Regions from separate parts of the Paenibacillus sp. FSL M7-0134 genome, predicted to be linked through region 2. Evidence: riboswitches for the same ligand, from Rfam matches in the RefSeq annotation. Region 2 holds a riboswitch; the other holds the start of a gene.

Region 1 (15,399 bases), on a different contig from region 2:
CCCACAATCTCGGCATGAAAACTCATACGACTATGCTGTACGGTTCGGTCGAATCGTATCAGGATCGTATTGAACATATGCTGCAAATTCGCGAATTGCAGGACGAAACGAACGGATTTATGGTATTTATTCCACTGTCCATGCAGCCGAAAAGCAAAAACGCCAACATCATGCGTCGTAACTCCGCTTACGAGGATCTCAAAACCATTGCGATCAGCCGCCTGATGCTGGACAATATCGACCATGTCAAAGCTTACTTCATTAATATTGGCCCGCAATTGACGCAGGTCGCTCTCACCTTTGGCGCATCAGACGTCCATGGCACGATTGTGCGTGAGCAGATCAGCCATGCCGCAGGTGCGTTAACCCCTGCCGGATTGACCCGTAAAGAGCTAATCTGGCTGGTCAAAGGTGCAGGACGCATACCTGTAGAACGGGACACCTTCTATAACGAAATCGAAGTTTTCGAATAAATGTAATATCGGATTCAGATTTCCCGCGAGCATTTCATCCCCATTACTCACACCATGCAGCATCATGCTGCCTCGGAATACGCTGGTCTGCCTGACAAAGGCAGGCCCGATTCTCGGGTTTTATAACAACAAAAACTTGTGTTTGATCGATAAGACACCAGACCATTTGCCGGGGACACGGTAGCGAAAGGAAGGCGGATTTTGATGAAAAATTTCGTTATTCTGGGGGGCGGCTATGGCGGCCTTACCATTGCCAAAGAATTGCTGGATAAACACATTCCCGACGATGTTCAAGTTATTTTAGTGGATCGAATGCCCTTTCAGGGGTTGAAAACAGAGTACTATTCCCTAGCGGCAGGTACGGTTTCTGATTTTGATTTGCGGGTGCATTTTCCAGATGAACAACGTCTTATTCGCAAATATGGAGAGGTCACCTCGATGGATCTGGAGAATAAGATTGTCCATTTTCAAGACGGTGAACCCTTGCCCTATGACCAGCTTGTCATTGCGTTGGGTTGTACCGACCGCTTTCACAATACACCAGGGGCTGAGGAACACAGCTGTACGATCCAGTCATTTAACCATACTCGCCAAACCTATCTGCGCTTGAACGAAATCAAGCCATATGGACATGTTCATATTGTAGGCGGCGGTCTTAGCGGTGTTGAGATTGCTGCGGAGTTACGTGAAAGCCGCACGGATTTGAATATTACCATTATGGATCGGGGCGAGCGGGTGCTATCGGCATTCCCGCAACGTTTGTCTGCCTATGTACATGCTTGGTTCAAGGAGCATCAGGTAAATGCGCTGAATCATGTTGCGGTTTCCCGTATTGAGCCGGGGGCTATTTATAACCGTGACGAGCAAATTGTAACGGATGCAGTGGTATGGACGGCTGGGATTCAGCCAGTAAAAATCGTGCAGGATTTAGCCGTCCCTAAAGACCCTCAGGGTCGCATCGTGCTCAACGAGTATTATCAAATACCGGATCATCCTGAGGTGTATGTGGTCGGAGACTGTGCGAGCCTTCCCTACTCTCCAAGCGCTCAAGCGGCAGAAGTGCAAGGGGAGCAAATCGCACACATTGTACGTGACCTGTGGAAGGGCCAAACGCCTCATCCGCATCCTTTAAAGCTGCGCGGTACATTAGGCGCACTTGGCAAGAAGGCCGGGTTCGGCTATGGCTTTATGGGCAGTACCTCATTGCGCGGACGAGTACCACGCCTGCTTAAAAGCGGTGTGCTCTGGAAGTCCAAACGCCATTTTGGATAAACGTATGCTAAACAAACAAAGATGACCCGCTCTCAGAGCAGGTCTTCTTTGTTTGTTTAGTGTTTGCATCATGTATATTCTCTACAAAAAGGAGCTGTCTAACAGAGCCTTTCAATCCAAATCTAGGTTATCCCATGCTTCAGCTTCCTTAATTTTGTCCATAATCACTTCGTACAGAAGCTCTGCTGAATCTGCGGATACAATCTCGCCGTTGACCATCGCATAGGGTTCGGCGTTGCACTGACCGCAATTGCTTAGGCAGCCGTATTCAATCACATCATAATCTGGATTCTGTTCCAGCTTGGACATGATCTCATCGGTACCCCAATGCATATTACTGGTGCAAAACTCAATAATAGGTCTTAACATTTTTTCACCTGCTTTGGATGACGGGCATTTTAATTTGGCCCGCTTTGTAATATAATAATAAAGGTATAGGAAAGGAGTTGAATTCTAATGAGCGAAACACAAAGCGTTCAAATGTATGACGAAGTAGCAGATGTACTGGATAAGCTCCGTCCGTTCCTGCAACGCGATGGTGGCGACGTTGAGCTGGTTGACGTTGAAGACGGCATCGTTAAGCTGAAGCTGGTAGGCGCTTGCGGCAGTTGCCCAAGTTCCACAATCACGCTGAAAGCAGGGATTGAACGCGCTCTTCTCGAAGAAGTCGACGGCGTCCAAGAAGTGGTACAAGTATTCTAATGCTTGATGCATAATGATCATGAGAGTCTTGACTTCGGTAACGAAGCTCAAGACTCTTTTTTGTATTACAGCGTCTGAAGGATCACTTAAGCTTATATGGTTGGCCGAATGGGATCTAAACCTCCCGATACATCCATAATATTGCCTGTTATAAAATCCGAATGCTCCTCACATAAATAGGCGATCACTCGTGCAATGTCCTCTCCGCTCCCCGGACGTCCACGCGGTGTCTCTTTATCCTGCATGCCGATGACATCGGCGATTGACATTTCCTTATTTGCTCCTCGGATGTCCCCTGGACAGATCATATTGACCGTAATGCCATAAGGAGCTTCCTCCACAGCCAGTGACTTCGTAAAAGACACCAGCCCCACCTTGGCGGCTGCGTAGACGGCACGATGCGGCCAAGCCCTTGCTTCTCCAGCATGACCAAAGCCAAAATGAATAATACGTCCCCAATGCTGGCTACGCATGTGGGGCAATACCAAATGATCCAGCAGCATGGTACCAACCAGATTTCCTTGTATCATGGCATGAATCTCAGCTACACTGTAATCCGCAAACAGACGGCGTTCCCGGATGAACGGTCCGGCATTGTTCACCATAATATCGACTCCACCCAGCCGATCCTGTACTTCACCAATCAGCCTCGTGATATCTTCCTGAACAGAGATATCCCCTTGTAAAGACAGGCAGCGTACTCCCTTAGACTCAATCACCCGCTTAAGCGCTTCGGCTTCTGCTTGGCTATGCACATAATTTAGCGCAATATTACAGCCTTCATCCGCCAGACGCAAAGCGGTCGTTTTACCTAAACCTTTGGCACTGCCGGTTATGAATGCGACTTTATCTCTCAACAATTTTCCTCCTGTTCACAGAGAACGGTCACCCCCAAGTATAAAATATTTGAGCTTCCCCTACAACTCCATCCAAAAAGAAACCCCAGTCCTCTTGTTCAAGAGAATCTGGGGTTTGCGTGCAATGCGTTCTCGTTCCCTGCTTAAAATGCTGGAATAATCGCGCCTTGGTATTTATCTTCGATGAATTTTTTAGTTTCTGGAGATTGCAAAGCTTTGATCAGCTTCTGAATCGCTTCGGAATCTTTATTATCAGGACGTGCTACCAGAACGTTAGCATAAGGAGAATCTTTATCTTCCAGTGCCAGTGCATCCTTCGTTGGATTCAGCTTCGCTTCCAGAGCGTAGTTCGTGTTGATCAACGCAATATCCACTTCAGGCAACTGACGTGGCAGCATAGCCGCTTCCAAAGTCTTGAATTCCAAATTTTTCGGATTCTCTGTAATATCTTTCACCGTGGATTCAATGTTTCCTTCGTCTTTCAACTTAATCAGACCTTGCTTGGATAACAGCAGCAAAGCACGGCCTCCGTTTGTCGCATCGTTCGGAATGGCTACAGTTGCGCCATCTGGGATTTCATCAAGCTTTTTATATTTTTGGGAGTAGATACCGAATGGCTCCAAATGAACTGCGCCCACAGAAACCAGATCCATTTTGCGCTCTTTGTTCATCACATCCAAGTAAGGTACATGTTGAAAGAAGTTAGCATCCAGTTGCTTGTCAAACAATTGTACGTTCGGCTGTACATAGTCGTTAAACTGAACGACTTGGAGACGAACCCCTTCTTTTTCCAACTGAGGCTTGATCGCTTCCAAAATTTCCGCATGCGGCACAGGAGAAGCTCCAATTTTCAGCTCCACTTCACGTGGTGATCCGCCTGTATTTTGGTTCGCATTGTTTGTATCCGATGTTGTGCTCTTTGTACCGCAAGCCGCCAGCACCGCAATTAATGTCAAGCTTAATACAGCCAATACCCATTTCTTCATGTTATTACCCCTCCAATAATTTGTAATATTCAGGAGCAGACGTCCTGATCAATAAGGATATCTATATGTTTTCCCTATTTTCGAGTATAATGCCGCACAAGACGATCTCCCGCCATTTGCAGCAATTGTACCAATACGACCATCAGCACGACCGCAACGATCATGACAGCCGTTTCATAACGATAATAGCCGTAGTTGATAGCCAGTGTACCCAGTCCACCGCCCCCGATCATCCCGGACATTGCCGTGTAGGATACGAGTGTAACGACGGTAATGGTTAATGCAGCGAGCAGACCCGGAAGTGCCTCACGTAACAGCACACGCCGGATAATTTGTCCTGTCGAGGCACCCATCGCTTGTGCGGCTTCAATGACGCCCTTGTCCACTTCACGCAGAGACGTTTCGACAAGACGTGCGAAGAATGGGGCAGCCCCAATAACCAATGGTGGAATGGTTCCCAACACCCCGGTCGAGGTACCTACCAGCGATCGTGTAAAAGGAATAAGTGCAACGATCAAAATGATAAATGGTACGGAACGTAAAATGTTAACGATGAATGATAATACAATGTATATCACCTTCATCAGAGTTAACGAGGAGCGACTCGCCAGAAACAATAATATGCCAAGCGGCAAACCAATAATGAGGGTGAACAATGCGGATGCTCCGAGCATCTGAAGGGTTTCCAGAGTAGAATTCCCTAGCTCATCCCAACTCACTTGTGAAAAATCAAGTTCGCTCATTGTCCGATCACCTCCACATCAAGTCCTTGCCCAGACACTTCGCGCAGCGTATGCTCTATATCTTCATGGTTTCCTTCAAAACGAACGATCAGCTGTCCATAGGGTACATTTTTAATCGTAGATATGGTTCCCTGCAAGATCGCAAAATCAACACCAGTGCTTCGAGCCGTACGCGACAGAATCGCATCATATGTTTTACTGCCCAAGAAGGAGATACGTACCACCTGCGCCGACTCACCGCCACCTGCTGCCGCAATCGCTGCTTGCAACTCCTCGGGATGTTCTGACTCCCGTTGGATAAAGTCCTTGGTTACCTGGTGCTGTGGCTTCAAAAATACTTCCGCCACTGGGCCTTGCTCCACGATGTCGCCCTGATGAATGACGCCAACTCGATCACAAATGCTTTGAATGACATGCATTTCATGTGTAATCAGCACGATGGTTAAATTAAAGCGCTGATTAATATCCAACAGCAATTTCAGGATAGACCCCGTCGTTTGCGGATCAAGCGCAGAAGTCGCTTCGTCACACAGCAATACATGAGGATCACTAGCCAGCGCCCGTGCAATTCCTACCCGCTGTTTCTGTCCACCTGAGAGCTGTGACGGATACTTTCCACTGTGTTCTTCCAGACCCACCAGTTCCAGCAGCTCACGAACTTTCATGTCCAGCTTTTCCCTGGGAGTGTTTACCAACCGCAAAGGAAATGCAATATTGTCATACACCGTTGCCGAAGATAACAAATTAAAATGCTGAAAAATCATTCCGATTTTTCGACGTTGCTTCTGTAACTGGGATTGACTCACAGTAGCGAGGTTTACCCCGTCTACCCATACTTCACCTGAAGTAGGGCGTTCCAATAAATTAATACAGCGGATCAATGTACTTTTCCCCGCCCCGGAGTGACCAATCACTCCGAATATTTCTCCACGCTTTATAGAAAGATTCAACCCAGATAGCGCATTAACGCGTCGGTTGCCTTTGCCATAATGCTTGGTTAACTGCTTAAGCTCTATCAACGTGCTGCGACCCCCTTCACTTCTTCCTTACCCTTTTAACCAATTGTCATCTCTCAGGATTGTATAAAATCGCTATTTATTTATACAAAAAAGAGCCCCTTTCACAGAATGAAAAGGGCCCCACCTTGCGAACCTTTTCTCATCTGCCAAAATCGCTATAACTCTAGCGGTTTTGTAGGAATTAGCACCATCATGTTCCCTCCCAGTGTATTACACCGGGAAAGAACGGGTTGCCGGGCTTCATCGGGCCAGTCCCTCCACCTCTCTGGATAAGAAAAATATGTTAAACTCCAGCTTTAGCTGTCCGTTAAGTTTATATAAAAAAACATAATTCAAGCATTTTTCTGAAACTAGGTTTCAGTATAGATAGTTTACATTGCTTTGTCAAAGGATATTTTCTATCATATTTTTGGGCGTACTGCCCGATTCTCCCATTGTTTCGCAGTATAAGTAAAGGCGTTTGACAGCGACCGACATACCATTTCCAAGCCCTGCTGCAAATCTTCCAAATGGTGATCGAGGTCCTCCAGTTGGATTTTTCCATACAAAGCTCGGTGTCGTTGCCAGAGATCATCCTGCATTTCCGTATTCATATAGTGTATCTCCGTATTCCGACGCTTACGCAGCCGATTGATGGCATCGTTGTAAGTATCCTTGATATCAATTAAATTATCGGTCAATACAGGATGCATTTTGAGATACTTGAGCTGCCGCAACACGGTAAAATACGAATAGTGCGCCTTATACTGCCCTGTTTTTAAATCATACAGATCATTTAGCCAGTTACCCAGCTTATCCAAAATAGAGAAAACCCGAACAAACCCATCTTTATAAAAGAAAACATATAATGCATAATCGGATTTTTCATCCTCACTCATATCTTCAGCATATCCGGCTTTCACTTTCATACGGAAAAAGGCGGAAGCATGATGGCTCTGCTCCAGTTCATCCAGAGATGACATTAGACCGCGTGTTAAAATATCCGCCTTCCGAAAATCGTGGGTCGGATCTCCACCAGCCTGAATTTGCCGCTCCAGCAGGTTCAACATAGCTGACATGCTATTCATGGCATCTAGCAGGATGCCTTTGTTCACACGTGGTGGCTCACCCAGTAGCTTGCGTATCATGCTTACGCCTCCTTATAAATGTAGAATCCGGCTGTAGGTTTAATTAGGGCGTCAAGCGAAATAACTCGTCCATCGTTGATCTACAAGCTTAACAATATCCTCACGCGGTAACACCTCATCCGGATACCCCGGCTTCATACGCGCATCCACTACAATCGGCAGCTTATAGTTCAGATGATGCAAACGCACTTCGCTGTCCGCGTACATATCCGTAGCCGGGTTAAAGCGTGTGAATACCGTCCACAGGAACGAGGCTTGAGAGCGAACGACTTCTTTGGCATCGTCCACAATGAAAACGAGCGGCCACTCTTGCTCACCCGCTGCTAATCGCTCCAAAACACGTGCCGCCAGCTCAGGCTCCTGCTCAAAGGGCGCACCCGATACGACGAGGCAACCTCCGCAATAGGGCTCAATTTCACGAATTCCCGGCAGATCGCCTCCCTCATAAGCACGAGGCAATTCACGTACAGGCTCACCTATCCCCATCAGAATCGCCTTACTGCCATGATTCAGCTTGCGGCCTGTGTAATCGAGTGTATCGTGTGACGTGTGATTGAAAATAAATAAATCCCTTGCTGGATTAAATCGCTCCAGAATGGTTTCCAGCAGTAGGTTAAAGTCAGATAAATCAATTACTCGATCCGTCAGCATCAGGAACTTGGTCAACGACAATTGACCTTGACCCAAAATAGTAAAACCGGATACAAGCGCTTCACGGGAGTAGCTTTCACGTACCACTGCCGCTGCCAGCGCATGTACGCCCGTTTCCGCATACGCCCACAGGGACTTGACGGAAGGCATCACAAGCGGATAGGCAGGCGACAGCAAACGTTGCAAAAACTCACCGAGATAGTAGTCTTCTTGCCGAGGCTTACCTACAATGGTTGCCGGATAAATGGCATCCTTGCGGTGATGCATATGTTTGACATGAAATACAGGGAAATCATGCTGTAATGAATAATAGCCAAAATGATCACCAAACGGGCCTTCCGGACGGCGTTCATGAGGCGGTACATAACCGCTGATTGCAAATTCTGCTTCTGCTGGAATCCGGTGACCCCCGAGCGGGTCTTCTGTCATGGGCAGCTTGCCTCCCATAATAAGCGAAGCCAGCAACAGCTCAGGCAAGTTTTCCGGTGCTGGCGCAATGGCAGACGCAATCAGGGCAGGCGGGCCACCGATGATAATCGTCGTAGGCAATGGCTCATTACGCAGTTCCGCTTCATGATAATGGAAACCGCCGCCTTTATGAATTTGCCAGTGAATGCCCGTCGTCTGATCATCATAAATCTGAATGCGGTACATCCCCAAATTATGATCCTTGGGCTGACCTGGCTTCTCAGTATACACGAGTGGAAGCGTAATAAACGGCCCTCCATCCTCATGCCAACTGGTCACTTTAGGCAGTGGTGCCAGCGGAGCCTCTGTACGGCGAACTCCCAATACAGGGGCCTCGCTATGAGATACTGTTTTTAGCCCTACTTTTAGCATGTCCTTAATCAGGCCACGTTCATTCCACAATGCTTTGGGTGTAGGTGGAAACAATGTTTTGGTCGCTCCTACAATCGCATCCATCAGCTGCTCTGGTCGCGGGCCAAAAGCCATGTCCACACGGCGATTTGTGCCAAACAGATTACTGGCTACAGGAAACGGGGTTCCTTTTACATTCGTGAACAGCAGTGCCGGCCCTTCTTCCTCAATGACTCTTCGATGAATCTCAGCCAGCTCCAGGTAAGGATCGACAGGTGCCTCTATAATTTTAAGATGATTTTCTTTACGCAGCGCTTCAATAAATTGGCGCAAATTCTGGTAGATCAACTGGACGACTCCTCCTAAGCAAATCAAGCCCTCGAGAAACTCGCGGGCCTGGTTTGTTTCTTATATGCTATTATACGTGTTTAAACGCCTCTTGGGCAAAAATCCGCTTGACTATGATCTATGAAACGCTTAGGTACGTTGTGCTTGGGTCGGAACAAGCTTGCGGTCCGGTGACAATTGCCATACACGATAGCTCAGATAAGCCAAGATGGAGAACAACGATGCAATCACCAGCATATGTCCCAGCACGATAAACATGTAGATTTCAGGTTTGTTGACGTACAACAAGATAATTCCAATCACCACTTGAAGCAAGATTAACAAGACCGATACGACACCCAATATACGGATATCCCGGTGGTTCGGGTGATAACGGTATGAGTAGTGACCCACAGCCAAGATAATGACGAACAGCAGACCAGCTGAAATCTGATGAAGCAGCAGTGGAGATATGAAGCCCCCAATATTTACAACCTTCTGGATGACCGAGTGACTAAGCAACGCCCCTGAATAGACAGCAATATAGGTATAGATCGTCGATAACCATATAAAGTTACGAAAGCCCCGACTGACAGGCCCAGGAATCAGACGCGGGGTGTGGCGTGAATCTGCATGCTCCTGCCAGGCCCCCAGCGTCATCATAGTCGCACTGGCAAAGGCGATAAGCGCAAAGCCAAAATGCAGTCCCATGACTGCAGCCGATTGGGAAAAGACGACAGCCAACGCCCCCATTGCACCTTGTATGATGACAAACATGAGCGTGAGCAGCGAGAATAGCTGCAAATCCTTCCGATGCTTCATAAACAGCAAAAAGCCAACAAATGAGGCGATAGAAAGAATCCCGGCCATGGCACTGACGGAGCGATGAGAGAACTCAATAAGGGATGCAATCGTATGTGCCGGAACCAGCTTGCCATTGCACAGCGGGAATTCCCGGCCACAGCCGAGACCCGAATCCGTCCGCGTCACGACACCTCCACCGAAGGTAGCCAAAAACATGACAATACATGTTACGAGTGCCAGCCATTTTAATATTCTGATTTTGTTATTCAAAGAATTCACCCGTATCCTTCCAAATATAATATTTATTCACTTTATATGTTGTGAAATGATCACTTAAAGTAATTATAACTGATATATCGTTCCTTGACATACGAGCTTTGTTGACAAAATGTGAACGTGTCCGTGAGAAAGCCGCCCCCTGAGAAGGAAGCGGCTTTCTGAATGTCTTGATGTTATTTTGCTAAGCTCGCGTGGACTTCAACAGCCCGATCCAAAAATTGCTCAATCTCTTCGCGGGATTTGCGCAGTCTGTTCACCAGACGTACCAGTTCTCGCCCTTCACTGTAAGCGATAAAGCTAGGAATCCCCAATACATTTTGCTCTTGACTGACGCTTTCGGCCTGTTCTACATCAATCTCAATTAATGTAAGCTTATCTGCATATTGTTGTTCCACATCAGGCATGAACGGATCGATGAAATGACAATCCTTACACCAGTCCGCCTTAAACACAGCCACCGTAACGCCCGGAGTGGATATTGCCTTATTAAAGTCTTCATGAGAGACGATTTTTTGCATGGATGATTCCTCCTTAAATTCTTTTTGTGCTGAAAAGATTGCACTTTCTATTGTAACGCCAAGTGAAGCTTTTGCACACTACCCCATTCTACTCACATGCCGATTGGAAGCCCTCTCATTGAGGCATACTAAAGATATACTTAAGAATCCACATAAGCGTCGACATCCTAACAGCATACCCAACATACTTGGCAGGATACGGGGATGCTTGCAGTTGGAAAGGAGGTTAATTTAGTCATGTCTCTTACCGAATGGCTCCATACAGCATCTCGACAGCTTCAAGGAGGGCTAAAGTTACTGGGTTCCGTTCCCCGTGTTGCAGAGGAAGCTTGGGAGGGCAAACGGGCGGCTTGGACCGAATCCCGCAAATTACGCTCCCCCTTGCGTGAACTAGCGTGGGATTATCATACGGCACAGGCCGCTATGAATGAAGCTGAAGCGATAATGTTGGTGAACGGACCCGCTACGCGTCCCTCTTCTCTGAATATGCCCTTATGCGAAACAGACTGTGAGCTACTGGAGAGGATCAAGAACGATACAGCACAGGAGAATCGCAGCAACGTCACCCGCACTGCCGCTTACCTTGAATGCTATCGTGGCTACCCGGAGTTACACTGGGCATTACTGGCCCACCTGGTTTCTCGTAATGGCGGCTATAATATGACCGATCTGAAAGGGGGACTGATTGGCAACCTGTTCGGCGAACAGGAAAAGGAATGGCTGTATCGGCTACTGGAGCGCTGTAACGCCCTTATTTTTCAAGACGCTTATCCGCAGTTGCAACTTTACATGCACAGCCGTCATTTGGGTCGGAGTTGCTTTCACTTGTTGCCTTATTTTCACGTTTCGCCATTCATGAAGCCCTTTTGGGAACGTTTCTGGGCTTGGCGGGATAGCTCTCTGTTGACTGTGGCGCTCATCATTAATGAACAAAACTATATTGAAGGACGTGTGGTAAAAGATCCGTATTTCCAAAAATTTGTGACACACAAGCCGGGCTTTTATTTGCATGACTGGCTCCAGCTAAATCAGGTTATATTTCCACTTGGACTGAACGGTGGACTTGCTGGACTAGTAATGGAGCGTTTCGGCCATTTGGACGAGCGGATCGGCTTTGGCAAAAGTCTCTATGCTATGCTCTTTGGCCATCAGCAGGTGCTGGACCAGGTATCCGCATTCGCTAACAGTGTGCCGCATACAGGTTCACGCAGCGACTATTGGCCCGGATTGTTCACACCGAATGAACAAAAAGCGCTGCACTCTCCAGATGAAAGTGCAACGCTTTTAGCACATGAATGGCTACCGCCAGGACAACGTCTGTACAGTCCGGAGCTGAACGCCGTCTGGTCCGATACAGCTTATGATCCAATCCCCCGGTATGACTGGTTTCAGGACGGCTCCACACTTGGACATCTCAGCGAACCAAGGCGACCGCTGTTATTTGCCATGCGCCATGAGCATCGTCATGGCATTCAAAAAACAGCAATGGCCCACGTTGCCCATAACAGCTTGCAACCTTTCCACTGAAAGACTGGGGGGCTCTTTTAGCCTCGTTGTCCTGTGGACTCACGCTGTAGACGCATTAACGGACGCAGTACCTTTTGCAACATACGCGGATAGTTGCCAAGCTCGTCCCTGCGCAATACGCGCAGTACAACCAGCAACAACAAGTAGCATACCAGTACAGCTGCCCCGGCAATGCAGCACGCGATCAAGAAGGCCACACGCGCAGGCATCAGATGCACCAGCAGAATACAGGCTTCATTTACACCGTATCCGATAGCTCCCGAGACGACGACTGCGGTTAAGAACCCTGCCCAGCGACGGCCCATGATGGAAAAGGAGACAATCCCTTTAAGCACACGCAAATTTAGCAATGTGATCACGAGGAAACATAATCCGGTTGCAGCAATGATCCCATAAATTCCAAGCCAACCAGCCAGCAGCCAGCTCGCTGCAAACTTGACGACGATACCGACCATGACATTAACCATTGAAATACGCGGCTTGCCCATACCGATCAGTATCGAATTAGAAGTCATCATCGTAATTTGGAATATCGTTCCGAGTGTCAGAACAGCAATGATACCACTGCCTCCAAGCGAGCTAAACAGTAAACCATTAATAGAATAGGCGGTTACACATAAAGCCAGCACAATCGGCATTCCAGTCAAAATAGAGATACGCAAAGCCAACGTCATCTGATTTTGTAAATGCTGCTCATCCTTACGGGCAAATGCCGCTGAAATGATCGGAATGAGCGATTGGCTGAGCGCAATGGCCAAAATCGGCGGAATTCCCGCCACACTCTGTGCCCGAGAGCCTAGATAACCCAACTGAGTAGTCGCCTGATCCAATCCCACTTGACCAGACAGCAGTCTCACCACAATCGACGTATCAATAAAGTTGACCGCCGGAACCGTCAGAGACGACAATACAATGGGAATGGAAAGCTTGAAAATATCTTTGTAAATGCGCATCATCGGTAGCGCGGAGCTTTCCTCTTGGAATTGATCTTGACGATCCTGTCGATCCTGGCGACGCAATTTCACCGTGTAGTACAACATGACCGCTAGAGCGCCAAGACTTCCCATGACACCTCCAAAGGAAGCCCCAGCCGCAACCTCGCGATCTCCATAACCTAGCTTCAAAATAATAAAAGCGAGTACAATAGCGGTCGCTACCCGTGCAACCTGCTCCACAATTTGTGAAATACCGCCTGCGGTCATATTACCGCGCCCTTGGAAGTATCCACGCATCATGGCAATGGCAGGGAACAGCAGTAATGCTGGTGCCAAAGCCTGAATGGCCAAAGCGGATTGCGGAACCCCTGCTACATGCTCGGCAAAGTAAGGCGCTCCAAAATACAGCAGCGCTGTAATGATAATGCCTGCCGCGGCCGCGAATATCAAAGCCGCACGATACACACGTCGCGCTTCCGAAGGCCGATCCAGTGCATAACGTTCTGAAACCATTTTGCTCAACGTGCTTGGAATGCCGGCCGTAGCGACCGTGAGCAGCATCAAATAAGCGTTGTTCGCAATAGTAAACGAGGCGTTCCCGACGGAACCGAGCAGATGCTCCAATGGAACACGCTGTACCAGACCAAGTACTCTGGCCACCAAGGCGGCAGCGGCTAAAATAAGCGTACCTTTAAGGAATGTTTCTTTATTGGACAAAATGCGTTCCCTTCTTTCTTGCTGTTCACACGCATGCAAAAGCCCCGCACAAACAGTCATGGCCTGAGCCATCACCGGTGCGGAGCCGCATGTCGATTCTGTCTCTGCAAATCATAATAAACCAAAACGAATCTCGGGTCATAACACCCAAATCAAGAATACAATAATCATGGCAAGCTGCAAAATCACTTTCATCACGGTGCTGGTAAAAAGGCCTAATACAGAGCCAAAGCCCACTTTAATAGCTCGGTCCAGCGGGGCTTTGCCAATTAGTTCACCCAGCACAGCGCCGATAAATGGTCCCAAAATCAGGCCAAATGCCGGAATAACGAAGGGGCCGATAATAATCCCGATGGTACTCAGTATCGCCGACAGACGCGAGCCGCCAAATCGCTTGACACCCCACGCATTCACAGCATAATCCGCAACAAAAAGGGCAACGACGATTAGTGTTTGTATAATCCAAAACAATGCATTGTATGGAGCAAACGAGAAAAACCAGCCGTATACAAAAAATGCAAAATAGATGGCGAGCGCCCCCGGCAATACGGGATATACCGCCCCGGCCATGCCCACAATGAACAGCACAATAACAACAATCCAGCCTACAACGTCCATGGGCCTCCTCCTTCTCGTCCATTCATCCGGTCTGCTGCATTATTCATTTTATTACACAAGCACATAATCACGGATCACTTCTACAATGCCGTCGTCATTATTCGAAGCCACGACCAAATCAGCGGCTTCTTTAACCGTATCCTGAGCATTCCCCATTGCTACGCCCAGTCCAACCGCTTGAATCACAGCCAGGTCATTCAGACTGTCGCCAACGGCAACCACCTGCTCCAGAGTAATGCCAAGCAGATCGCACACTTCAGCGATTCCACTGGCTTTGGATATACCAGCTGGGTTAATTTCCAGATTTGTCATCGAAGAATTGGAAATTTCAAGTCCACCCATATCCTGAAGCTTAAGTAAAATTTGGTGGCGAATTTCGTCATTTTCCGTATTATAACCGAATTTGAGCCACTCCTGTGTGTCCAATGTATCCGGCCAACGATCCCTATTATATAATTCCTCCGTTGAGTAAGCCCAGAACCAAGAGCCTGTTTCTACAGCAATTTGGTGCATCTTACGAACGAGCTCCTTATCAAGTAAATAACGGCGCCACAACTCGTGGGGTGATTTCCACACCTCACTGCCGTTTACGGTTACCATTGGCGTCTCCAGGCCGAGTTGCTGACCGTAGGGAAGAGCATGCATCGCTGCACGTCCGGTGGACAAGCATACATGAATCCCTTCCTGAATCGCCTTGTTAATCCAGTTAATCGTTTCCAGGGAAATTTCATGATTATCATTCAGTAAAGTTCCATCCATGTCGAGCGCAAGCAGTTTGTATTTATATTGGTTTTCTCCCATAGTCTCTCTTCCTCCTGTATGTCCCTTATGTCCAACGACATTTTACCATGAAAAAGAGAAGCCCACAAAAGTATTCAAGTTCTCACTTTGCTGCCAGAGGCTTTTTAGGAGTACCATCTAGCCCATATACTTCGTCATACGCATCAAATATTTTACGCGCAACCGGTCCTGCGCTCGTCGCACCAAAGCCCCCTTCAGGAATGATGACCGCTACTGCCAGCTTC
Region 2 (15,399 bases):
GTCCATCCGACTCACGGTCATTACACAGGAACACTGGCTAATGGGGTTGTGCATTATTGGCAGGCCAAGGGAGAACTGTTCCGGTTTCGTCCTGTTCATCGTCTTGATCAAGAGACGACGGGTGTGCTGGTAGTAGCCAAAAATCCGTATGTACACCAGCATATTTCTGAGCAGATGATTGCGGGAACGGTGGATAAGCGCTATACGGCTCTGGTGCATGGGCGTCCTGAGCTGCAGGAAGGTAAGGTAGACGGACCGATTGACCGCAACCCGGATAATCCGCATTTACGTATGGTGACCCCGGATGGTTATCCTGCCCTTACGCTGTATAAGCTGGAGGAAGTGTGGAACGGGGGAAGTCGCATCGGACTAAAGTTGGAATCCGGGCGTACGCACCAAATTCGAGTGCATATGACTTATATCGGTTGTCCGTTGATCGGAGATAAAATGTACCGGATTACACCCGATGATGCTGCGCAACGTGAACGATATGATCAGCTTGATGCCAGGATGCCTCGACAAGCCTTGCATGCCTCAGAACTGTCCTTGGAGCATCCTGTAACCGGGGAGCGGCTGACGTTCTATGCTCCTCTACCTGAAGATATGGCTGAAATGCAGGAGCTATTAAGAGCGCAATATTTTTCAGAATAAAATATAAATAAGCTATCGAAACCAAATGGAGGTTAATCTAGCGATGAGCCAACTGAAAGTATATCAGTATTCTAAATGCAGTACCTGTCGTAATGCAGTGAAATGGCTGCAAAACAAGGGACATGAGACGGAACTTATTCCTATTTTTGAACAGCCGCCCGGCCCGGAGAAATTGGAAGATTTAATTCGAAAAAGCGGGCTGGAGCTGAAAAAGTTTTTTAATACAAGCGGTGAGGTGTACAAAGAGCTAAAGCTGAAAGATAAGCTTGGAGACATGAGTCGTGAAGAGCAAATTTCGCTTTTATCCTCGAATGGAAGATTAATCAAACGCCCGATTGTAACCGACGGGAACAAAGTAACGATAGGATTCAAAGAGGAAACATTTGAGGACACATGGGGAGCTCAATAACGCCCAATTTACACTCACGATATGTTATACTGTGGGGGTTAAATATTATGATGAATGGGAGCAATACAATCTGTGACACAACGCAATGAACAATCCGTAATGCTGGTTGACGGCATGGCCCTGCTATTTCGCGCTTATTATGCAACCGCCGCAAACGGTTATATCCGTCGTACAAAAGCTGGGGTGCCAACGAACGCCATCTATGGTTTTATTCGATATTTTTGGGATGCAGTCCAAACGTTTAATCCTACACATGTCATTTGCTGCTGGGATATGGGCGGAACGACATTCCGTGGGGAACATTTTGCTGCGTATAAAGGAAACCGAGCCGACGCACCGGATGATTTGATTCCCCAATTTACATTGATTCGTGAAGTGACGGACAGCCTCGGCATACCCAACATTGGAGCGGAAGGCTTTGAAGCCGATGATTGTATCGGTACGCTTGCACGTCATTATTCGCAAAATGAGGACATGGATGTAATGATTCTCTCAGGAGATCATGATTTACTTCAATTAGTGGATGAGCGGACACGGGTCATTATTATGAAAAAAGGGCACGGCAATTATATGGTATACACTCCGGAGACCCTGCTGACTGAAAAAGGGCTTAAGCCACGCCAAGTGGTGGACCTTAAAGGCCTGATGGGGGATGCAAGCGATAATTATCCAGGAGTACGAGGTATAGGTGAGAAAACGGCACTCAAGCTGGTGCAGGAATACGACTCTATTGAGGGCATTCTGGAGAATCTGGATCAATTAACACCCTCGGTCCGTAAAAAAATTGAGAGTGATTTGGATATGCTGCATCTTTCACGCAAACTTGCTGAAATTCACTGTGGTGTACCTGTAGCATGTGCTTTGGATAGCTGTCTGCTGACGCTGGATCACGTGCAAATTGTAGACAAGTTTGAGCAGCTTGAAATGAAAAGCTTGTGTACATTGATGGGTGTCGCAACCGGATCTTAATGAAGCTGTTAGGCTTGGTACGTACAATTCAGGTAAAGTAAGTAATATAGGGACGCTGACGCTTGATGCGTTAGTGTCCTTATTTGTATACCCATATGTCGACGGAGTTATATAGTCATGTGAAGGATTATATACAATTGCGATAAGGGGATTGACCTCAGGTACATTTCAGGTGAATATAGTGGAGAGAGAACCGGATTATCGAAAGGGGACAACAGCAACTATGACAGTATTGGGAGCAATTGAGGCAGGCGGTACCAAATTTGTATGTGGAATTGGCAACGAACGTGGAGAGGTACTGGAACGGGCGAGCTTTCCAACAACCACCCCAGCAGAAACAATGGAGAATGTCATCGCATTTTTTGAAGGCAAGGGCATTGAAGCATTGGGCGTAGGCTCGTTCGGGCCGATTGATCCTATCGAAGGTAGTGATACATATGGCTATATTACAACAACGCCAAAGCCACATTGGGGAAATTACAATCTGATTGGCAAACTGAAAGAGCATTTTGATGTGCCTATGGGGTTTGACACGGATGTGAATGGAGCAGCACTTGGTGAGTCTATTTGGGGTGCCGCCAAAGGATTGGACAACTGTCTGTATATTACGATAGGTACAGGCATCGGGGCGGGTGCTTTGGTTGGTGGAAAGCTGATACATGGATTATCCCACCCGGAAATGGGGCATATTCTGGTACGTCGTCACCCAGAAGATACTTACGAGGGGACATGTCCTTATCACGGAGATTGTTTGGAGGGACTGGCAGCAGGTCCTGCGCTCGAAAAAAGATGGAAGGTTAAAGGACATGAGCTTTCTGTCGATCACTCGGCCTGGGAAATGGAAGCGTACTATCTGGCACAGGCTTTAATGAGCTATGTATTAATCCTGTCACCGCAAAAAATTATTATGGGCGGGGGAGTGATGAAGCAGGACCAACTGTTCCCGCTCATTCGTACCAAGCTTCAAGAACTTTTGAACGGATACGTACAGCATTCGAGTCTGACAACAGATATTGAGCAATATATCGTATCTCCGGGATTGGGTGACAATGCTGGATTGTGCGGTGCTCTGGCATTGGCAAAGGAAAAGCTGAATCATTAGAATTTATGGTTGACGGCACTCCAAGGTACGGTTATTATATAGGCAACAGTATAGTACGGCTCAAAAAGGGAAGCACCTTTCTTGCGAATACGCAGGATGGGTGCTTTTTTTTGCGTTTTTGTGTTGTGCGGGACTGTCTTTCAACGATATGAGGGAGGAAGAAATCATGGATATTGTATTTTTAAATCGCTTGTCCAAACGAAATGAACAGGGCTATGAGGACTTTGCTCAGGTATGGATTGGGCAGCATGAAGGGGGATGGAGTGCAGGCTGGAGCACACAGCATGTCCCGGATGAAAGTATAGACGACCTTTGGTATGAGGGCAGCTTGTGGCAGGAATTACTACATGTATACCGTCATGAGCTGGCGCTCAAAATGGCTGAGGGCTATAGGCCCTTAATCCATGGCGTATTTCATGAGCAAGAAGGATCATCAGGACGAGGACAAACGCTGCAAAAGCTGTATTGCTACAGTGATTTGTTTCCACGTGATGAAGTGTATGAGCAGTTGACGATGTGGAGACGGCAAAAGGCAGCAACGGAACGAAAAGCACCTTATTTTATCGCTACGAATCGGCTGCTTCGACTCATTAGCGTCTATCTTCCCCATACCGAAGAAGAACTGTTGGAACTGCCTGGTATGGGTCAGGGTAAAGTGTCGCAATATGGGACGGAGCTATTGGCTATTACGACACAAAATGACCGGACCACACCATTTCCGTTAAACTGGGTAACAGAGACGCTGGAAGAAGAAGTTTTTTTGTCATGGCTATACAAGCAAAAAGAGAACCAGTACAGGCAGGAGCTGAACAAATTCAGCCTAACTAGAACGATTATCGAAGGCATTTCGGACGGTCTTTCACTGGAGCATATCGGAATGAAGACAGGTTTGCATCGTAGAGAGATGATTGAAGCTGTGGAGCATTTGGACAGGGATGGCATTGATATGGAGAAGCTGATCCGCAAGGAGTTGGTGAATGTATCTGAGGAGGAGCAGGCAGCCATCTGGTCTGCTTATGAAGAGTTGGGGGATACGCTGCTCAAGCCCGTCATGCTGAAAGTGTATGGGGAAGAAAAGGCAACCGAAACAGGACTGGATCAAATTTACGAGCGTCTGCGTCTGATCCGTATACGGTTTCGTCATCAGCAGGTACCCGACCGACATGTTGGATAATATAGAACTGATTGAATAAAGCTAAAGTATTAAAGTACATTCAGGGTTCAACATACTAAAAAGCAGCAGCGAGTTCCACACAGGACACGGCTGCTGCTTTTTATGACCAAGCTGAAAATCGAAAAAAGTATCCAACTCGGTACTTTTCCCCCCTGTTCTTTTTAAACCCAGTCTTTCTTGCGGAAAATACAGAACATACTGACACCTAATGCCACCATAATACCAATGACGACAAAATAGCCATAACGTGTATGAAGCTCAGGCATATTATCGAAGTTCATCCCATATATTCCGGTAATGACTGTCAATGGCATAAATACGGTCGTAATTGCCGTAAACACACGCATAATTTCATTGGCACGGTTGGCGATACTGGATTGATAAGCTTCTCGAAGGTTACCCATCAAGTCGCGGTAAGTTTCAAAAGTCTCCGAAATTTTCACAGCATTTTCATAAATGTCGCTGAAATATTTTTGCAATTGATCGTCGATGAGCCGCAAATCCCGTTTGTTCAGGGTATTGATGACTTCTTTTTGTGGACCCAGCACTTTTTTCAGCCACAGAATCTCACTTCGTAAGCCGATGATTTCGTTCAAATGCGACTTTTTCGTATGCATTAGAATATCTTCTTCCAGCTTCTCAATGCGGACCTCAATCCGGTCACCAACCAGAAAATAGTTGTCAACAATCAAGTCGACCAACAGATACATAAAACGGTCAGGCTGGCTGACTTCTTGCTCCCACAGCATAGGCTTGAGGGTACGAAGCTCATTTATTTTCTGCTTGGTCACCGTAATGATAAAATGGCGGCCGAGAAAAATGTTCAAAGCTCGCAAAAATATTTCTTCATCATCAAAACGAATGCTATTTACAACGATAAAATAATGGCTTTCATAAATTTCAATCTTCGGACGCTGTTCTTCTTCACTCAAACAGTCTTCTACTGCAAGATCATGCATGGAAAATAAAGGCTGGAGCACTGTCAAATCATCGACATCGGCATCAATCCAATAAAAACCTTCTGCCGGTGCAGTAAGCGCCATTTCAATTTCTTCGACAGGGGTAAAAACCCCGTTGTTGACCAAACGGATTTTCATATATGTCACTCCTTATGCTCCGTCGTAACGGAAATACGTTTACCTTAAGCATAAGGAATGGACTCAGTTAGCCAGTTAGCCGGTGCGGGTAAGCGTGCACTCCCATCAAAAGCCGGAGGCTTTTGGAGCATGCAGAGCCTGGCGTCCCGTCTTTCGGCAAGCTGAAGTCATTCCTATGCTGTTGTTCAGGGATCGCCGCCTATTCGGACTCGGGTCGCCTTCCATTCCGGATTCACCTCTCAAATGTTCTTTTTTAGATTGCCACAGTATCGCAGGAAACACTCAAATCTGCACTACTGCTCCATATTTTTGCCTAATAGCACTTGTATAGTATAACGCTCGGCCTACGGCCTTTCAAGCGCAAAATCATGGGCTAAATCAACAGTAGTGGCAAGAGCTTCAACGATAGGAGGGATATGATTTAACCTATGGAAAAGGTAGACAAAATGTGAATGCAGGGTACAAATTTAAAAGTCCCATCTTGACGAAGCCCAGCCGATGCATTAAAGTGAACAACAAGAACTTTGTGAACCTAAAATGAATATAGCGAAATCTTATCAAGAGCAGGTGGAGGGACTAGCCCGATGATACCCGGCAACCGGCGATTTTAATCGCACGGTGCTAATTCTTGCAGGACGCGCGCTTTGTACAAAGAGCGTTGCCCTGACAGATGAGAGAGGCGCATATGGATACAAATATGACCTTTCTCTAACCTGAGAAAGGTCTTTTTATTATATGCCCGGCATCTCAACAAGACGATTTTCGCAAAACTTACCGAACAAGGAGTGAGTTTACATGCCGATTAAAATCCCAGACACGCTACCTGCCAAGGAAGTGCTGGAGGGCGAAAATATTTTCGTAATGGATGAAAGCTTGGCTTATCATCAGGATATTCGTCCGTTGCGTATCGCCATTTTGAATTTAATGCCTACAAAGGAGACGACGGAAACCCAACTGTTGCGCTTGGTCGGCAATACGCCGCTGCAAGTGGACGTCACGCTGGTGCACATGAAGTCTCATGTATCCAAAAATACATCGCAAGAATATTTGAACATGTTCTATAAAACGTTTGACGAGATCAAGAACAGTCGTTTTGACGGCATGGTCATTACAGGAGCCCCGGTTGAACAGCTTGAGTTTGAGGATGTGAACTACTGGGAGGAGATCCAGCAAATCTTTGAATGGACGAAAACGAATGTAACTTCGACCATGCATATCTGTTGGGCCTCACAGGCAGGCTTATACCATCATTTCGATGTCCCTAAATACGGGCTCGACTACAAATGCTTTGGCGTATTTCCACACACCGTGATTAAACCTAAAGTAAAATTGCTACGCGGCTTTGATGAATTGTTTTATGCTCCTCACTCCCGACATACTGAGGTTCGGCGGGAAGATATTGATCATATTGCCGAATTAGAAGTTTTATCCGAATCCGAGGAAGCTGGAGTGTACCTCGTAGCCACGCTTGACGGTAAACAAATTTTTGTAACTGGGCACTCTGAATATGACCCGCTTTCCCTGAAATGGGAATACGACCGCGATGTGGCCAAAGGAATGGATATTGAAGTCCCCAAAAATTATTTTCCTAATGATGATCCCAAGCGCACACCACCCTCAATCTGGCGGGCACACGCCAATTTATTATTCTCGAATTGGCTGAACTATTATGTATACCAAGAAACACCTTACGATATCGGGCCCCAGATTTAAAAAGGGGCTTGTAGTTTACCCTTGTACAGTACCACCTTGCAGTAGCGCAGCAGTATAGTCTTTGACATCCATTTTTGCAGGATATGTTATAGCACCCACTATGGAAGTTAACAGGAGGATTCATATGAGTGAGAAACAGTGGAAAATCGAAAGCAGATTGGCACAAATCGGTTCAGTAGAGGAGCCAGTAACCGGGGCTGTTAATTACCCGATTTACCAATCTACGGCGTTCCGCCATCCCCGTCTAGGTCAAAGCACAGGATTTGATTACATTCGGACGATCAATCCTACGCGAAAGGTACTGGAAGAGGCTTCTGCAGCACTTGAATCGGGTGATGCAGGTTTTGCATGTAGCTCAGGTATGGCGGCGCTGCAAACGGTATTTGCATTGTTTGGACAGGGAGATCACCTCATTGTATCGCTGGATCTGTATGGCGGGACATATCGCTTGCTGGAGCGTATTTTATCTAAATTTGGTGTAACAGCAAGTTATGTGGATACGAATGATCTTGAAGCACTCGAACAGTCATGTCGACCGAATACCAAAGCTGTATTCATAGAAACACCTACAAATCCGTTAATGATGATCACTGATATTCGAGCGGTTGCCGAGTGGGCATCACAACATCAGTTGCTTACCATTGTAGATAATACGCTGCTAACCCCATATTTCCAGCGGCCATTGGAGCTGGGCGCGGATATTGTGGTACATAGCGCAACCAAATATTTGGGCGGACACAATGATGTGCTGGCAGGGCTGATCGTAACCAAAGGCAAAGAGCTATCAGCTGAAATTTCCTTCCTGCACAATTCCATAGGGGCCGTGCTTTCCCCGAGCGACTGCTATCAGTTGATGAAGGGGATGAAGACGTTAGCGCTGCGTATGGACCGACATCAGCATAATGCAACAGTGCTATCTAACTATTTACTGACGCATCCGGCGGTGGCGGAAGTATTTTATCCAGCTCTCGAAGGCCACCCAGGTCGTGAGATTCAAAATAAACAATCCAGCGGAAATACGGGTATCTTCTCCTTTAAAGTAAAGGATGCTCGTTATGTGGAGCCTTTGCTTCGTCACATTAAGCTCATTGCGTTTGCGGAAAGTCTCGGCGGTGTGGAATCGCTAATGACCTATCCCGCTGTGCAGACACATGCGGACATACCAGCAGAAATTCGGGATGCAGTCGGGGTGGATGACAGGCTGTTGCGTTTCTCCGTCGGCATTGAACATACAGACGACCTAATTGAAGATTTGCGTTCGGCGCTGGAAGTTGCACGTCAAGAAGTAGAAGGAGGGGAGCAGCAATGATAGAGGATGCGAGAAGGATCGGCCAGGATCTGGACAAAGAGCGGAAGTTCGCTACCAAGCTGCTGCATTTCGGCTCTGAAATTGACAGTGTTACGGGGGCTTCGAGCGTCCCGATCTATCAAGCTTCTACCTTTCACCATCATGATATTTTTAATCCTCCACAGCATGACTATAGCCGTTCAGGTAATCCGACACGACAAGCTTTGGAGGATTATATCGCCTTATTAGAAGGCGGAGCTAGCGGTTTTGCCTTTGCATCAGGTATGGCGGCCATCTCTACTACATTTATGCTCTTGTCTGCTGGAGATCATGTCATTGTTTCCGAGGACGTATATGGAGGAACATATCGACTGCTGACCTCCATTTTGAAACGGATGAATATCGAAACGACCTTCGTTGACATGACGGACCTCAACCATGTGAAAGAGGCGTTGCAGGAGAATACAAGGGCTGTATATATGGAAACCCCGTCCAATCCGACACTCAAAATTACCGATGTAGCAGGAATAACCTCTTGGGCACAGGATAACGGACTTTTGACGTTATTGGATAATACTTTTATGACACCTTATTATCAACGTCCGATTGAGCAGGGTGTCGATATTGTATTGCACAGTGCGACCAAGTTTCTGGGCGGACACAGCGATGTGCTGGCAGGACTTGCAGTAGCACGTACCGAATCGCTGGGGAGACAAATCAAGCAGCTCCAAAATGGACTGGGTACCGTGCTGGCTCCGCAGGAGTCATGGTTGCTCATGCGCGGTATGAAGACACTGGAGGCTCGTATGGCTCACAGCGAAAAGAGTGCAGCAAAGCTCGCCAATTGGCTGAACGAGCGCAACGACATTGAGGCGGTGTACTACCCGGGTCTGGAGAATCATCCAGGACGTGAAGTTCATGAGCGTCAATCCAGCGGTTATGGTGCAGTGATATCGTTTGATGTGGGTTCTGGTGAGCGTGCAAAAGAAGTCCTCAGTCGCGTACGTATTCCAATTGTAGCGGTGAGTCTGGGAGCTGTGGAAAGCATCTTGTCGTATCCGGCGATGATGTCACACGCGGCTATGCCCCATAGTGTACGATTGGAGCGCGGGATTACGGACGGATTACTTCGTTTCTCCGTAGGTCTGGAGGATATTGACGACCTGATTAGTGATCTGGATGAGGCGCTGCGCTAGAGCGTTAGCACATCAGTAGTATCTTTGTCGTCTTCAGGCAGGGAGCAAATATGTACAGTACTAAACAGCAAGTTTCCATTCATTCAGGAGGCTTGCTGTTTTCTATAAGAATGACATGAAGGACAGTGTGAAAAAATGCACTTTTCAGTTCTGTTTTCTTATTTCTTGGCTATATGCAATGTTGAGATAAGCTTGGCAGTTGCCTGTTTTCCTAGGTGAAAAGCAGAAAGAAGCGGGAATAAGTATGGTTCCTTACCTAAAGATATGTTAGTATTATCATTAGGTTTTACTATGCTAAATAGCACAGACAACATACAAGGCCAGTCATGAACATACATTACGGCAGGGTTCGAACGCAGGTTTGTGAAAGCATTCTCGTTCATAAGTCCTGTCTTTCATTTCGTCGCCCTGTGACAGCGAAGGAGGATACACCATGAGTGTAATCGACCATATTTTAGATAAAGCCCTACGCGGCGAACGCCTGAATTTAGAGGATACCGTTGCTTTGTTCGAATCAGATGAGGTAGAAAAAATAGGTCATGCGGCGAATAAAGTTATGAATCGCATGCACCCCGATCCCATTAAAACCTTCGTCATCGGACGAAATATTAACTATACGAACGTATGTGACGTATACTGTCGCTTCTGCGCTTTTTACCGTAGACCGGGTTCTGATGAAGGTTATGTTTTGCCGGATGAGGTGATCTTTCAGAAGATCAAGGAAACGCAGGATGTAGGTGGCACCGAAATTCTAATGCAAGGCGGTGTGAATCCGAATCTGCCGTTCAGTTATTATACGGATTTGCTGAAAGCTATCAAGGAGCGTTTTCCCGATATTACGATGCACTCCTTCTCGCCAGCTGAAATTCACAAAATGAAGGAAAAATCCGGTCTATCCATGGAAGACACGATTCGAGCCATTCACGAAGCTGGATTGGATTCGCTTCCGGGTGGAGGCGGAGAAATTTTGGATGACCGCACACGCCGCAAAATTAGCCGTCTCAAAGGCTCTTGGCGTGATTGGATGGATGTGATGCAAACGGCTCACAAGGTTGGGATGAACACGACTGCTACGATGGTTATCGGCTTTGGCGAGTTGATGGAGGAGCGTGCGCTGCATTTGTTGCGTGTTCGTGATGCTCAGGACGAATGCATTGAAAACAAATATAATTCTGAAGGATTTTTGGCCTTTATTCCTTGGACCTTCCAGCCAGACAACACCAATCTGAAGAAGGAACGCCAGACGCCAGAGGAATATTTGAAGACCGTTGCGATCAGTCGTCTTGTATTGGATAACATCAAGCATATTCAGTCTTCATGGGTAACCATGGGACCTGAAATCGGTAAAAAATCGTTGTACTACGGTTGCGATGATTTTGGCAGCACCATGATTGAGGAAAACGTAGTTTCCGCTGCAGGCGCAACGTATAAGGTTAACATTGAATCCATTCTACAGTTGATCCGCGAGACGGGTCACGTTCCAGCACAGCGCAATACCCGTTATGATATTATTCGTACTTTTGACAGTGCCAGCAGTATTGAACATGATTTTATCATGCAAAATTAATATCCGTTAATATATTGTTAATTACAAAACGCTTATCCATCACTAATCTATGTACAAGGATTAGTGTAGATAAGCGTTTTTTGATGTGTTACTTTGCTATGCTTTCCATCGTTTCATATACATGATCTCAGCCTGCGGGTCTGCCATTTGGATGACTGCCTTAAAGCGCTGCAAATCCAACAGATGAACGCTGTAAACGATGACCATTTGTTCTTTTTTATCCTCAGATTCGCTTTTAATCTTGCTCTCTATCTGGGCATAGCCTCCAACAGGCGTGCTGTGTATACGCAGCATGCGATATATGGCATCTTCGATGGTTTGCTGCTTCTTGCTGACTACACAAACCATACGCGTCAGACCGGTAAACATCAGCCGGGTCGTTTCATAGGCAGCGAGGCAGGATAAGGCTGAATAGAGAGCTGGCTCCCAGCCTAGCACAAAGCCAGCCGTAATGAGCAGCAGACCATTACATAGCATAACAATCTGTATTAACGGAATCTTGCGATGTGTTAGCAATAATGTGGATGGACGGCCATCGTCTGACTCGTTAAGTCCTAGTGAATCGAGCAGACCACCGTGACGAGCTGCCAGCCCTGCGCCAAGCCCTATACAGATTCCGCCGCCCAAAGCACATACGACCGGATGGCCGCTCACTGCCGGAAAAGGCGAAAGAATGATGGCTGAGCCCGAAAAGGCGAACAAGCCGGGTAGTGCACGAAGCAGCATGGGTTTGTGAGTAGACAGAGAATACAGCAGCATGAGTGGCAAGTTCAAAACGAATAGCAGTAACCCAAAATGCTCCTGTGTATAAAGCGACATGAGTCTGGAGATCCCCGTGACGCCTCCAGCGATCATATCATGCGGATGCAAAAACAATTCCAGACCGACGGATGCCGTAATTCCGCCAATCACCGTATAAAAGACAGGGAACCTGCTCGCATCTCCTGAAGCGGGCTTCACAAGCCGCCTCATAGAGTTTCGGCATGTTTTACAGCGTGCGGCATAGCCTTCCCTCCTATGGATTGTCGTATCCAGCTTTTACAGTTACGCCGAGTTACTTTCTTCCTTTCGTAGGCGGGGGTCCTTGAACTTAAATATTTTGTTTAACATATTAAAAATAGGTTTTGACTGCTTTGTCAGAAGTGGTCCAAGAATCGCCAGTATGAGTACATAGATGGCTGCAAAGGGTTGAACAATATCAAGCAAACCGCCTTCTTTACCCAAGTTGGCCATGATAATCGAAAATTCACCCCGTGCCACAATGGTCAGGCCGATATTTGCTGACGCTTTGGGAGATAAGGAGGCCGTACGCCCAGCCAGCATTCCTGCCCAAATGTTACCAAACAACGTGAGGACGACTGCTGCCAGTGCAAGCCATATCGCGTTTCCTCCCAGGGACAGTGGATCAATGGATAATCCAAAGCTGAAGAAAAACAGGGCGCCAAAGAAATCGCGGAAAGGAACAATTAAATGCTCGATACGTTTGGCATGTTCCGTTTCGGCCAGTACCAAACCGACCAACAGGGCGCCGATAGCTTCCGCCACATGAATCGTTTCCGAAAAACCAGCCACCAGAAATAGAGAGCCGAAAACAACAAGTCCGAATACCTCATTGGAGCGAATACGGAGAATCCGATTTAACAGAGGGACGGCCTTACGGCCGATAATAATGACTGCAAGCATAAAGCCTAGCGCGATTAGCGCTGATAGCAGCACACCCCCGAGCGAGGATGAATCGCTAAGAACCAATCCGGAGAGGATGGAGATGTATACGGCGAGGAAAACATCCTCAAACATAATAATGCCCAAAATCATTTCAGTTTCAGCATTGGCGGTCCGCTTGAGATCTACCAGCACCTTCGCAGCAATAGCACTGGATGATATTGTTGTAATTCCGGCGATAACCAGTGTCTCTGCTACAGGAAAGCCGCTCAGGAAGCCAAGAGCCAGCCCCAGTGTAAAATTGATGCCAATATAAATGGTACCGCCCACAGCAATGGAACGACCTGATTTAATTAACCGACCTACTGAGAACTCGAGACCCAAGTAGAAGAGAAGAAACAGCACTCCGATTCTTCCCATAAAATCAATAAATGGGGCGCTTTCGATAAAGCGAAAATCAAAATGCCATAGCTCCATCGCATGCGGTCCAACTGCCATTCCGATCAGGATATAAAAAGGGATGACCGAGAAGCGCAGTTTGGAGGAAATAAGTCCGGCTGCAGCGATGAGAGCAATAGCCAATCCAACCTCAAATACCAGATGATCCATCCAATCACCCGCTTCCGTTCATAAGGATTTGTTTAAAGCGTTTTTGCTGATCGCGTTCCCCAACAACGACTACAGTGGCATCATCGTTAATCATCACTTCAGGACCAGGATTTACATATTTCTTTCCTTTTTTCTCCACAATGGCAATAACAGTGGCTCCCGAATTTTGCCTTACATCCAGCTCACCGATGGATTTGCCGACACTTGCATAATGAGATTCCACTCTATACCATTCGATAATAAAATCGTCAAACGTCATTTCTACACTTTCAAGCTGTTTGGGCTTATAGGTCATACCACCGATGATGGAGGCTACCAATCGCGCTTCCTGATCATTCAGGGTTGTCATAGAAATACTTTGTTCCAGATCCTCGTAATCAAAGTGATACAATTCGCGCCTGCCATCATCATGAATAATAATGACAATTCGGTCGCCGCTCTCTGCATCTATTCGATACTTAATCCCGATTCCTGGCAAAATAGACTCTCTAATATCCATTTGTAAAGCCTCCTGTATGATACGTTATTTAAATGAATGGTATGGGAAATAAATCACATACTTTGGGAGTGACATGGAAACTTTCTTTTTGTATTAAATTTTATAAATTAACATAAAAAACCTGATAAATAGACTTTACGTATTACACTTATTGGGACAGGTTAACAAATAGACATGCAAATGTGGTGATGTGCATGCAAAGGGAGGTTAAGCCACATAACTAGAGGTAAATTTGATGGGGAACAAGTACAATTGCTTCTTTAGTTTGCAAATGACAGGAATAAAAGGCAGACGTAGTTTAGGGATGCTCAATAGCAGCACAAGCGCTATCAAAATGACAAAGGGAAGTGATTTGGCCGCAGCGATCACCAGATGAAGTAAAGGGGAGGACTTGCGTATAGCTGGTTTGGAATGATGCTCCAGACCGTGAGAGTCTGTTTCTAACGAGGAAATATCAGCATGAGGCATAAGAGAAGATCCCGCCGTAAACTGAAGGGATTGAGTGGTGTCTTCCGCATGAAACGTCACAGGAAGGGACAAAATCTGAACGAGGCTCAATATGACGATCATGAATGTACGCAGCATGTTCAGCATCGTTGACATCTTATCTCCTCCCTCTTGTGAAAAATTCATATTACTATAACCTTAACATACCCCACCCTAAATATTCAAACGTCGTTCGATTTTTTCCTATATCACAGTAATGTTTATAACACGCCAACCGGCTTTTTGAAACCAGATCATCCTCTTTTGAATATGTCTTTCTGTTTCCAGTCGTTCACTTCGTATAACCCTTCAGAGGCCGCCATATACTGAAAGCAGTGATCGAAAGGAGTGAGCCAATGGAACTGTTTACAGTGTGGACCAATACAGACGGAGATCAGGAAACCGACCGGTTTTACGAAGTGGTCAAAAGTAGAACAAAGGGACTACATATGTCACGGCGCGGATTTCGATTCACTTTCAGACAGCTGGATAACAAAGTGGCATGGACCTGCAAGGGCACAGAAAGCAATTCGGCGTTTGAAAGCTTTCTCCCCTGTGTATACAGCATCATGTCTTCGGCAATAGCGGATTATATTATCGAAGTCAAGGAGTGGGGGCTGCTCAATCTCATTCTCACCAAAGCCTGTTCGTTGCTGGAGAAAGAGGATGCAGAGCAAATTCGCAGTATGATTCGTTCACTGTTAAACGATGATGGCCCCAGAGGTCGTTTGAAGCGTCAGGGTAAGCTGACTACTCTCCTGGAGAAGGATTTCAAGGAGCTTCGTGTGATCAATTTGGAAGGGCTGATTCAATTTAGGCTCCATGCGTATAAAAAAGAGCTTGAAGAAATCGTCGACTATGCTATGGAAGAATTCTGGGCAGATCGGCAATACGAAGAATTTATGGGGCTGCTTAAATATTTTGTTTTTTTTCAGGAAAGCAAAGTTCCGCTCGTACACGTACTTCACCAAGGCGGA

The links. Region 2 has a riboswitch for S-adenosylmethionine ahead of metA (homoserine O-acetyltransferase MetA). Riboswitches for the same ligand answer to the same signal wherever they lie in the genome.
Region 1: linked by a shared signal. The riboswitch ahead of NSQ58_RS07320 (methionine ABC transporter ATP-binding protein) and the one ahead of metA (homoserine O-acetyltransferase MetA) in region 2 are both predicted to bind S-adenosylmethionine.

The regions. Positions count from the first base shown of each region.
Region 1 is NZ_JBBOXV010000001.1:1,640,466-1,655,864, reverse strand. It holds gene mqnE (aminofutalosine synthase MqnE) at 1-473, shown strand, start outside; gene NSQ58_RS07350 (NAD(P)/FAD-dependent oxidoreductase) at 678-1,745, shown strand; gene NSQ58_RS07345 (YuzB family protein) at 1,857-2,114, opposite strand; gene NSQ58_RS07340 (NifU family protein) at 2,202-2,447, shown strand; gene NSQ58_RS07335 (SDR family oxidoreductase) at 2,540-3,304, opposite strand; gene NSQ58_RS07330 (MetQ/NlpA family ABC transporter substrate-binding protein) at 3,448-4,290, opposite strand; gene NSQ58_RS07325 (methionine ABC transporter permease) at 4,365-5,033, opposite strand; gene NSQ58_RS07320 (methionine ABC transporter ATP-binding protein) at 5,030-6,052, opposite strand; SAM riboswitch class I at 6,189-6,328, opposite strand; gene NSQ58_RS07315 (Cthe_2314 family HEPN domain-containing protein) at 6,454-7,179, opposite strand; gene NSQ58_RS07310 (UbiD family decarboxylase) at 7,231-8,997, opposite strand; gene NSQ58_RS07305 (COX15/CtaA family protein) at 9,127-10,059, opposite strand; gene NSQ58_RS07300 (thioredoxin family protein) at 10,233-10,577, opposite strand; gene NSQ58_RS07295 (DUF2515 family protein) at 10,815-12,104, shown strand; gene NSQ58_RS07290 (putative polysaccharide biosynthesis protein) at 12,122-13,756, opposite strand; gene NSQ58_RS07285 (DUF456 domain-containing protein) at 13,895-14,374, opposite strand; gene NSQ58_RS07280 (Cof-type HAD-IIB family hydrolase) at 14,426-15,175, opposite strand; gene NSQ58_RS07275 (peptidoglycan D,D-transpeptidase FtsI family protein) at 15,258-15,399, opposite strand, start outside.
Region 2 is NZ_JBBOXV010000002.1:1,257,753-1,273,151, forward strand. It holds gene NSQ58_RS21310 (RluA family pseudouridine synthase) at 1-651, shown strand, start outside; gene NSQ58_RS21315 (arsenate reductase family protein) at 695-1,060, shown strand; gene NSQ58_RS21320 (5'-3' exonuclease) at 1,133-2,029, shown strand; gene NSQ58_RS21325 (ROK family protein) at 2,253-3,131, shown strand; gene NSQ58_RS21330 (HRDC domain-containing protein) at 3,298-4,305, shown strand; gene corA (magnesium/cobalt transporter CorA) at 4,467-5,402, opposite strand; SAM riboswitch class I at 5,954-6,079, shown strand; gene metA (homoserine O-acetyltransferase MetA) at 6,198-7,115, shown strand; gene NSQ58_RS21345 (PLP-dependent transferase) at 7,240-8,424, shown strand; gene NSQ58_RS21350 (aminotransferase class V-fold PLP-dependent enzyme) at 8,421-9,599, shown strand; gene mqnC (cyclic dehypoxanthinyl futalosine synthase) at 10,033-11,166, shown strand; gene NSQ58_RS21360 (YitT family protein) at 11,263-12,126, opposite strand; gene NSQ58_RS21365 (cation:proton antiporter) at 12,211-13,437, opposite strand; gene NSQ58_RS21370 (cation:proton antiporter regulatory subunit) at 13,442-13,936, opposite strand; gene NSQ58_RS21375 (hypothetical protein) at 14,144-14,539, opposite strand; gene NSQ58_RS21380 (putative sporulation protein YtxC) at 14,779-15,399, shown strand, end outside.